Regions from separate parts of the Paenibacillus sp. FSL H3-0469 genome, predicted to be linked through region 2. Evidence: riboswitches for the same ligand, from Rfam matches in the RefSeq annotation. Region 2 holds a riboswitch; each other region holds the start of a gene.
The links. A riboswitch is a leader RNA that binds a small molecule or an ion and turns the genes downstream of it on or off. The one in region 2 is predicted to bind cobalamin.
Positions count from the first base shown of each region.

Region 1: linked by a shared signal. The riboswitch ahead of NSS83_RS22235 (anaerobic ribonucleoside triphosphate reductase) and the one ahead of NSS83_RS24715 (S-layer homology domain-containing protein) in region 2 are both predicted to bind cobalamin.
Region 3: linked by a shared signal. The riboswitch ahead of NSS83_RS28880 (energy-coupling factor ABC transporter permease) and the one ahead of NSS83_RS24715 (S-layer homology domain-containing protein) in region 2 are both predicted to bind cobalamin.

Region 1 covers NZ_CP150302.1:5,045,020-5,048,270, forward strand. Annotated here, with positions in the region: gene NSS83_RS22235 (anaerobic ribonucleoside triphosphate reductase) at 1-1,155, opposite strand, end outside; cobalamin riboswitch at 1,465-1,696, opposite strand; gene NSS83_RS22240 (MTH1187 family thiamine-binding protein) at 2,037-2,345, shown strand; gene NSS83_RS22245 (sugar phosphate isomerase/epimerase) at 2,393-3,172, shown strand.
Region 2 covers NZ_CP150302.1:5,634,387-5,637,637, forward strand. Annotated here, with positions in the region: gene NSS83_RS24710 (hypothetical protein) at 1-436, shown strand, start outside; cobalamin riboswitch at 1,038-1,231, shown strand; gene NSS83_RS24715 (S-layer homology domain-containing protein) at 1,445-3,251, shown strand, end outside.
Region 3 covers NZ_CP150302.1:6,624,753-6,628,003, forward strand. Annotated here, with positions in the region: gene NSS83_RS28875 (ArsR family transcriptional regulator) at 1-828, opposite strand, end outside; cobalamin riboswitch at 968-1,162, shown strand; gene NSS83_RS28880 (energy-coupling factor ABC transporter permease) at 1,447-2,211, shown strand; gene NSS83_RS28885 (energy-coupling factor ABC transporter substrate-binding protein) at 2,211-2,504, shown strand; gene cbiQ (cobalt ECF transporter T component CbiQ) at 2,501-3,251, shown strand, end outside.

The sequences.
Region 1 (3,251 bases), 590 kb from region 2:
GAACCCTTCTTCATCAGCAGCGAGACGGCGGTTGGTTATCGTGCCGTGGGCCAGACCAAGACGCACCAGGTTGAGCGTGTTGAAGGACAGGTTGCCTTTGCCGGAGCAGTGGTTACGTCCGAAGCGGTCGCCGAGCACACGGGTGCGGCAGCCCATGGTAGCGAATTCGGTATCCGGGTCAGCCGGATCATAATATTGCATATTCAACGGAGCGTCCAGGTTGGCGAAGTTCGGATACAATCTGCGCGCCGAGCACTCGGCTGCCTTCAGGAACAGCTCGTAGTTAGGATCACCCGGCTGCTGGTTGATGCCTTGCTTACATTTGAAGATCTGAATCGGGAACACCGGCGTCTCTCCGCTGCCCAGTCCGTTCATGGTGGCCGTCAGCAGCGAGCTGATCACAAGCTGGCCCTCCGGGGAGGTACAGGTGCCGTAGTTGATGCTGGTAAAAGGAATCTGTCCGCCGGAGCGGCTGGACATCGTATTCAGGTTATGTACCATACTCTCTGCGGCCTGCAGAGTCTCGCTCTCTGTCTCCTTAAGGGCAAAACGGAAGGCGCGCGGATACTGCTCAGCCAGATCGCTGCGGCTCATCGTAATCTCCCCAAGCTCAGACACTTCTGCATTCTCCTCGAAATACTCCAGACCTTTGCGGAAGAGCTTGGAGAAGGATTTGGTAACATAAGGGGCCAGATCATAATCCAGCTTGTTGGCGGATACGCCGCCGTATTGCGCATTCTGCTGTGACTGGAAAATAATCGCCACCAGCGACATCGCCGTCATAATCGAGTTGGGAGGCCGTACACTGCCGTTGCCGGTATTGAAGCCTTCACGGAGAAGCCGTTCGAACGGAATGAAGATGCAGTTCGTGGTTCCAATGGCGTATTGATCAAGGTCATGTACATAGACGACATTATCCAAGGTAGCCTGTACCAGCTGTGGCGGCATGGTGAAGTTGCGGGCATACCATTTGGAGTATTCACTGCCGAACTTGCTCATTTTGCCGGAAAAGCTCTCCCCGTTCAGGTTGGCGTTCTCGCGCAGCAGATCCAGATCCCGGCTGTCGATAATATCCCGTCCCAGATGAATGACCTCTTCCAAAAGATCCTCCTGTGCAGCTTGTCCTTCGTTATAACGTTTCTCCAGCAGTGTCATTATATAACTCTCTCCTCTCGGGTATTGTAAGCGTTAAAAAAGCACCTCCGGCCGGGAAGGCCGGAAATGCCCGAATGCAGGATGCAAAGCTCCAGAAAGCGGAAATTTGCCTGTGGTCTGGGTGGAATATACGAGCAGACAAGGGACGAATAGCTTTCGCCCGTTCTTGTATATTCCGCAGAGCCGATACCTGAAGATAATCATTTGATCGTCCTCAGGTATCGGCAGCCTCTGGCCCGATTGACGGAAGGCTAACTCTGCTATGGCAGGCCGCATACGGACACCTCCCCTGTTCCTCGCAGGAGTCTAAGCGGTGCCACCGAAACAGGCAGGTCTCCTGGCTTCCGGCAACTCCTCCGGCGCCTTCCCGGGGGGCTTATTCCGCCCCTTAGTGGCAATTAGCCGGAGAATGCGGCCCTGGGCATCGCACCCTGGGAGCATCCGGTTACAGTGGCGGGACCGCAGCGGCTTTGCACCGCGCTTCCCTATTAAGTCTCACCTCTATTACTAGGGGTGAAACACCTGTTTCTACTATATTTTGATATCGTTCAATAAACGTACCGCAATATATTGTGTTTGTAAATGTTTTTTTGCAATCCCGCACGGGGAGCGGGTTCGGCGCTTTTACTCACAGCTGATCCACAGTTAGTCCACAGGTAATCCACAACTTTCCTCTAAATCTGCCTTGAATTTTTCATAAATTCTCCGAAAATACGCCACAAAGAATCCATAAATAGAGTGCGTCTAATCCTCGTAATCTTTTTAACGAATATTGAGAGAGTAGCGGGGCGGGCAGGGGATTTGTGGGAAGCTTGGCGAAGCGGTACAATAAGAGGATAATCAGGGGGCAGGCAGATCAGATAATCAGGAGGGTGATTACGATGGCAATTGGCGAAGTGACCGTTATTCCGGTTGGCACAGGCAGTACCAGCCTCAGCAGCTATGTGGCCGAGATGCAGCGCGTGCTGGAGACGGTGGAGGGCATAACCTACGAGCTTACTTCCATGGGAACGATTATTGAAGGGCCGGTAGCGCGGATTCTGGCTGCGGTAGAAGCGCTGCATGAGTCGCCGTTCACCGCCGGGGCGCAGAGAGTCTCAACCTCGCTCAAGATCGACGACCGGCGCGACAAGCCCTCCACCAGCCGCAGCAAGCTGGAATCCGTGGAGCGCAAGCTGCAAGGAGAGTAACCATTATAGTATCTAATCAGAATTAACCGATAAGGAGCGGATTCTTCATGACAGAAGCAGCACAGCAGATCGGAATTCAAATGTATACATTGCGTGACCAGACGGAACGCGATTTCCTCGGTACACTGGCCAAGGTGGCAGAGATGGGGTACCACGCAGTGGAATTCGCCGGTTATTTCGGTGTATCTGCAGGGGAACTGCGCCGTAAGCTGGATGAGCTTGGCCTGGCTGCCCCTTCGGCGCATGTAGGCCTGGACTTCAGCAGTCTGGATAAGATGGAACAGGCATTAGCCAAAGAGATTGAATACGGTATAGAGCTCGGACTGCAATATATGATCACCCCGTCGGCACCGCTTCCGCCGAACCCTTCCATAGAGGATGTAACAAGAATCATTCCATTCCTGGAGAAGGCTTCCGCGATGGTCCGGGCGGCAGGGATGCAGTACGGTTATCACAACCATGATTATGAATTCGCAGAGGTTGACGGCAAGGCGGTCATCGATATCTGGCTGGAGCAGATTCCTGCGGAGCAGATGCTGGCAGAGTTCGATTTGGGCTGGGTACACAGGGGCGGAGCTAACCCGGCTCAATATGTATCACGGTACGCCGGACGTGTTCCGCTGGTCCACATTAAGGATTTCGGAGCAGACAATGAGGAGACTGATCTTGGAAAGGGAGAGGTAGATTTCCGGAGCGTCTTCGAGATCGCGGAGCAGAGCGGAATTCTCTATTATATTGTAGAACAAGAGGCTTATGAGGTATCCTCCCTTGCAAGCGCTAAGCTCGCGCTGGATTATTTCCGCGGGCTGGGACTGATGCACGGCTAATGCACGGCTGAGGATACAGCAACCAGCGGAAAAAGGGGTTGCGTTTTCCGCTGGAAGAGTTATAATATTTTTTGTTTGG
Region 2 (3,251 bases):
AGCGGACGGCGGTGCCAAGGCTGAGGCAGGTGCCGGAGTGGACGGCGATGCGAAGGGTGAAGCAGGCGCCGGAGTGGACGGCGATGCGAAGGGTGAAGCAGGAGCCGGAGTGGACGGCGATGCGAGCGGTAAGGCAGGCGCCGGAGTAGACGGCGATGCGAAGGGTGAAGCAGGTGCCGGAGCGGACGGCGATGCGGACAGTGGAGCCGCCGCCTCTCCAGCGGCGGCGGGGAATCTTCCGTCACGCGTATACGAGGTGACGGTGGAGCTATCAGCAGGCGCGAAGCTGGCGGCGGGTGATATGATCACCGCCGGAAGATACTCGCTGAAGCTGGCGGCAGATCCGGGCAGCGCCCCGGAAGCTACAGCTACAGCCGCGCCTAGTGCGGAGCCATCCGCTTCCGCAAGCCCGGAAGCGGACACGGATGCGGAATAACACAGCGGCCATAAGCAGGCTGCGTAAGCTTTTAACTAACGCGATCGGGTAGTGCTCAGAGTAATTCAATCGACATATGTGAATTGTAGCCTATAAGTGCGCTGATGTCCGAAAGAAGCTTCTCAATTGCACTTCGTACACTAGAATCAGGCATAATGGAGTTAATATGGCGTTCTGTTGTATTTGGTGCAGTAGATTTTTGGGATTTGGCCCGGCTGAGGGGATTTGCCGGAATTGATGGTATGAAGTGCAACAGAATGCGTTATCAGCTGCTTTTATACTAATTCTGATGTACATAATACAATCGGCCTTCTGCCGGTGTCTCCATAGGTGCGCTAGTGTGTTGATTAGCAGTAGACCAACGTCTTGATTAGCAGCAGAAGAGTAACTTTTTATAGTCCTGAATAGTACGATGTGCCGGAGGAGCGGGCATGTGCTGTTCAGGATTTTTGTGCGGAATGGGCTGAGCTTTGGGGGAGCTGGAATAGATGTAGCTTGTCTATAGACATACAGGGGAATAGTCGATATGATGGTTTGAGAATATTAAAATTTAATAAGCTTGAGGAAAAGGTGCAGATTGCCTTAGAGACCGCGCGCTGTCGCTAGCAGATGCTGGCAGGGCTATGTCTAATAGAGGAATCTGCTTAAAAGGGAAGCCCGGTGCAAGTCCGGCGCGGTCCCGCCACTGTAAATACGGAGCAACTCCTGAAGAGCCACTGTCTGCTAAGCGGATGGGAAGGCGGGGGAAGCGGTGAAGTATGAGCCAGGAGACCTGCCTTTTTCGATGTTGTTTCTATTCTTCGGGGGTAAGAATGTGAAGCAGATGCTGATATTGGCGAGGGCTGTATGTGCTGTATAGTATGTAATGTGGGAGAGTAATCAACTCCCTCAGCCGCCCTGTGCGAAAGTTCTTCCCCGGCCGCCCTGCATAGGGCGGTCTTTAGGTTGCTGCTCTATCTGCGTAAGGAAGCAGGATTTATCCATTCTATTTCAGGAAAGAGGTTAGTTATGAAGAACCATTCTCTATCATTCAGGTTCACACGGTTGGGACTTGCTGTTATCATGCTGTTTGCACTGCTGGGAGCAGCCGTAGCCCCGGCAGGACAAGCTGCTGCTGCACAGGCAGGCGGAACTTCCGCACCGGCGGTATCCGCTCTGCCCGCAAGTGAGGCAGCCAGTGTGACCGCTGCGGTCTATGCTACTGCAGAATACATGCTGAAGAACGGAGTCCAGTCGGACTGGCAGGCGATTGGCCTTGCACAAGCAGGCTACAAGGTTCCAGCCAGCTATCTGAAGGCGCTTGAAGGTAAGCTGAGTGAGGCTAAGGGTGTTTTTGCCAGAGCTACGGACTATGCCCGCATCACACTTGCTGTTAAGGCACTGGGCGGCGACCCTGAGAAGGTGGCAGGCTATAACCTGATCGAGAAGCTCTACAATCACGAGGCAATTACCGGCCAGACGCTGAATAATCCGGTCTATGCACTGCTGGCTCTGGATTCCGGCAGTTATACAATCCCGGCAAATGCGAAATGGACACAGTCTAAGCTGCTGGCAGAGATTCTGGCGAAGCAAAACCCGGACGGCGGCTTCACCCTGACCACGGGTGCGAGTGATCCGGATATGACAGCGATGACGCTGAATGCACTGGCTGGACACAAGCAGGAAGCAGCCGTGAATACTGCTGGTCAGCGGGCGGCAGCCTGGCTGGCTAAGGCACAGGACAAGAACGGCGGATATGGCGACAGCAGCGAGAGTGTGGCTCAGGCCATTATCGGTCTGTCTGCCTTCGGCATTGATCCGGCGGGAGCAGAGTACACCAAAGGCCAGATCAATCTGGTCAGCAAGCTGCTGAGCTTCAGCGCAGAGGGTGGCGGATTCGTCCACACTGCGGGCGGCAGCTCCAATCCGCTCTCAACGGAGCAGGCTCTGGAGGCTTTGGTAGCGTACAAGCTGTTTGGTACAGGCGGCAAGCTCTTTGATTTTAGCGGCACACCAGTGAAGAATCCTCAGGTAAGTGTCTCGGTTACTGTGGAAGGTCCAAATGGAACCTTGGCTGAGGGCAGCGTGTACGCCGGAAATGTACTTAAGGCACTGGAAAAGACAGCCGCCGCTAAGCGCCTGGCCCTGGTCAATGAAGCAGGCAATTATGTGACGGGGATCGGCGGCGTGATTGCGGGTACTTTTGGCGGATATGATGGCTGGATGTATGTGGTTGCCCGCGGCGGAGCATGGATCTATCCAAGTGTAGGGATGGGCGATTTCGCGCTGGAGGAGAATGACCGCATAGTAGTCTATTATGGCGGGGACAACACGCAGGTGGTTGATGCCGTAACCGTGACTCCCGCACAGCCGCAGCCTGGACAAGAGCTGAAGGTGCAGGTAACCCAGAAGCAATGGGTATGGAATGAGGCGACCTTCACCTCTGATCCGGTAACTTCACCGGCAGCAGGCGTACAGGTAACCATCGGCGGTAAAACAGCAGTTACAGATGCTGCGGGCGTGGCTGTTGTGGTCGGAGGTCTGCCGGCGAATAAATATACCCTGACGGTTACGGGATATCTGAAGGATAAAACCCCAGCAGTTGTCCGTCATACGGTCCCGGTAACGGTGGCTTCTGCGGCGGCGGACCGTCCGGCTTTTGCCGATGTGAAGTCGATCTCGCCTTGGGCGCTGGAGTCGGTATACACGGCGTATGACCGCAAGCTGATGAATGGTGTGAGTGAGGGCAGTCTGCTGTTTGCACCGAAAAAGAATATTACTCGTGCTGAATTTGCAGCACTGCTGCTGCGCTTAACCGGGAACGAGCCGTCTGCGG
Region 3 (3,251 bases), 990 kb from region 2:
GATGTGCTCGGCATCCTCCTCGACAGAGAGCCGGAAGGTCCATTGTTTGTTACGGATGCCTACCTGATCGAGGGTGACTTCCGACAGCTTTTGCCCGTCCATGAAGGTGCCCGACTGCGTAATCCGCAGCTGCTTGAGCAGGCCGTATTGATTGGTGAGTGCAGGCCACCAGGCCGGGGTGTATTTTCCCGGATTATCTCCGTAGTCACCGGGGCTGGTCCAGAAGCCAAGCGATTGTCCGTTCAGCGTGAAGGTAATATCCGACGGCCAGTTATTGTTAATCGACGGGGCTTCGGAGGCGATCTCCATCGTGATGGCAAGCTCCTCCGGCTGCTGGCTGGACAGCAGGAAATTCGGGATTTTATACTCGACGAACCCCTTGCCGAACCAAAGAATTCCGGCGTTCACCCGCTCCTGGTCCCAGAAGTAACGGGGATCGTCGAAGTGCCCGATGACCCTCTCCGTCGTAGACAGTCCGCAGGTAGGCTCGATCTGGAAGTCGGAATAATGCCCCACCGGGATGTCCTTGCGGTATCCTCTGCGCGGAGTCCGGGCTTGTCCCGGAAAAACAATCTCTGCCCCGTCGGCGGCCAGTGTACAAATCTTCTGCAGCCCGCTTTTACCGGGAGCCATGTGGCTGGTGATCAGCCCGGCGGCTTCCAGCTTTCGCACATGCATGGTCATAATCGCACTGCTGAGCTTGAGGGCTGCGGCCAGCTCCTTCACGTTCATGGGCTTATCGGACAGCAGCCGCAGCATGTGCAGACGCACGGTACTGGACAGGGCCTCGTACACGGGCAGGGATTGTTCGGTTAGATCAAGTTTCATCAGATGCCTCCACGTTCAAGTTATATAGTTAATAATTATATTACTCAAATAAAATTTCTACAAGCCATGATTGGCTGCAGGACAGCTTTTCCAATTTATATCACAGACACGCTGAGCCGGGTCCGCTATGATGTGAGATGAATTAGCGATGAAACAAGGTGCTCTTGCCGGATGCGGCAAGGGATAACAGGGAATCGGGTGCAACTCCCGAGCGGTCCCGCCACTGTATGGAAGAGCTGCACTTCATGAGGTCACTCGGGAAGCCCCGGGGAAGACGAAGCCTGCGGCGCCTGTATTCCAAGCCAGGAGACCTACCTTGTCGACGCACACCACGACTCTACGCGGATAGGAGCGGTGTACGGATAGGTTAATGAGAAGAGGCGTTCTGCCCTGATGGACCGGAGGAATCTTGGAGCTTAGCGAGGGCACCGGTTGATAGCTGCGGGATACAAGGATACGGACCATAGTGATGGGACGAAGTAAGCCCCTTGTTCTGCTTGGCTTCAGGCTGCGCACTCCATCGAATTTGCCTGCGTACATACACTCCCACCCTTTAGGGTGGGTTTTTTGGGCTTTATGATCTTAGATTGGGAAATCAACAAACATGGAGGGTGACAAATGAAAAAACACAGAGGGTGGAGCTTTGCGGCACTGGTTGCCGGATTTACGGTCTACTTTATGCTGAACGAACCGGGTACGGCCCGCGCGATGCACATTATGGAAGGATTCCTGCCGGTAGGCTGGGCGGTGTTCTGGTGGGCGGCGTTTATCCCGTTCTTTGTGCTGGGAATCTTCAAGCTGAGAGTCATGACCCGGGAGAACCCGGAGCTGAAGCTGCTGCTGGGTCTGGCCGGGGCGTTTACCTTCGTTCTGTCCGCGCTCAAAATGCCTTCCGTTACCGGAAGCAGCTCCCACCCAACCGGTACCGGACTGGGTGCGGTAATGCTGGGGCCGCTGCCCATGAGCGTAATCGGCTCGATTGTCCTGCTGTTTCAGGCGCTGCTGCTGGCGCACGGCGGGATCACTACGCTTGGGGCCAATGCGTTCTCGATGGCGGTGGCGGGTCCTTTTGCCGGATATGCCGTGTATAAGCTGATGATGAAGCTGCCGGACCGCGAGAAGCTGGCTTTGTTCTGTGCGGCAGCGGTAGCTGATCTGAGTACGTATGTAGTGACTTCCTTTCAACTGGCGGTGGCTTTTCCGGCGGCGGATGGCGGCGTTCTGGCTTCTTTTCTCAAATTCGGGGGAATCTTTGCCGTGACGCAAATCCCGCTGGCCATCAGTGAAGGGTTGTTGACGGTACTGCTGTGGAATTGGCTGAAATCGTATAGCCCGAATGAATTGTCGCTGCTGAAACGCAAGGTGAACGGAGGAAGAGCCTAATGAGCAATAAAATGAAAAACGGACTGATGCTGCTGGTTGTTATTCTGCTGGTTATTCTGCCGCTGCTGCTGGTCAACGGGGAATTCGGCGGGGCGGATGATGCGGCTGAAGGTGTAATTACCGAGATTAATCCTGATTATAAGCCGTGGTTCAAGCCGCTGACTGAGCTCCCGGGGGAGACGGAGAGTATGCTGTTTGCATTGCAGGCAGCGATTGGTGCCGGAGTGATCGGTTATACCCTGGGGCTGCTCAAGGGCAAGCAAGGCGGGACGAAGCAGCATAGCAGCAAGTGATCCGGCGGATTGACGTTCTCTCCTACAATAATGCGCTGCGCCAGTTGTCCCCTATGTGGAAAAGCTCGTTCGCAGCCCTGATGTTCCTGCTCTCTTACACCGTACATCCGGTACTGCAGGCTGCAATCACCCTATGGATGATGTCCTGGTGTGTATTGCAGGCCCGTATTCCCTTCCGTGCTTATGGCATGCTGTTCGGCACAGCGCTGCTGTTCTATGCGCTTAGCGTACCGGCACTGCTCGTGGAATTCGGGCATCCGGCAGCGGGTCAGGCTGGTATATTCCCGCTTCCGGGACTGAACCTTCCGGTATATGTTACAGCGGCGGGGCTTCAGCGGGCAGGGGGGCTGCTGGCCAGAATCTCTGCTTGCATGAGCTGTTTCTTTTTCCTGATGTTCACTACTCCGTTTAGTGAGCTTTTGCAGGTGCTGCGCAGGCTGCGGATGCCGCAGATTGTCCTGGAGCTGATGCTGATTATGTACCGCTTCCTGTTCCTGCTGAGTGATGCAGCGCATGGTCTGCTGCTGGCCCGCAGACTGCGCGGAGGCCGCCGTGGCTACAAGGCTAGACTGCGGGAGACTGCGGCCATGGCAGGAGCGTTGTTCGGCAACACGATGCACCGTTATTACGGATTATCGCAGGGGCTGCTGGCGCGCGGATTCACAGACGAGATTATTCTCCCGCCATATACAGCGCGTCCTGTGCCGCGGCGCTATTCAATCCAGGCTTATGCCGGTATTGCGCTGC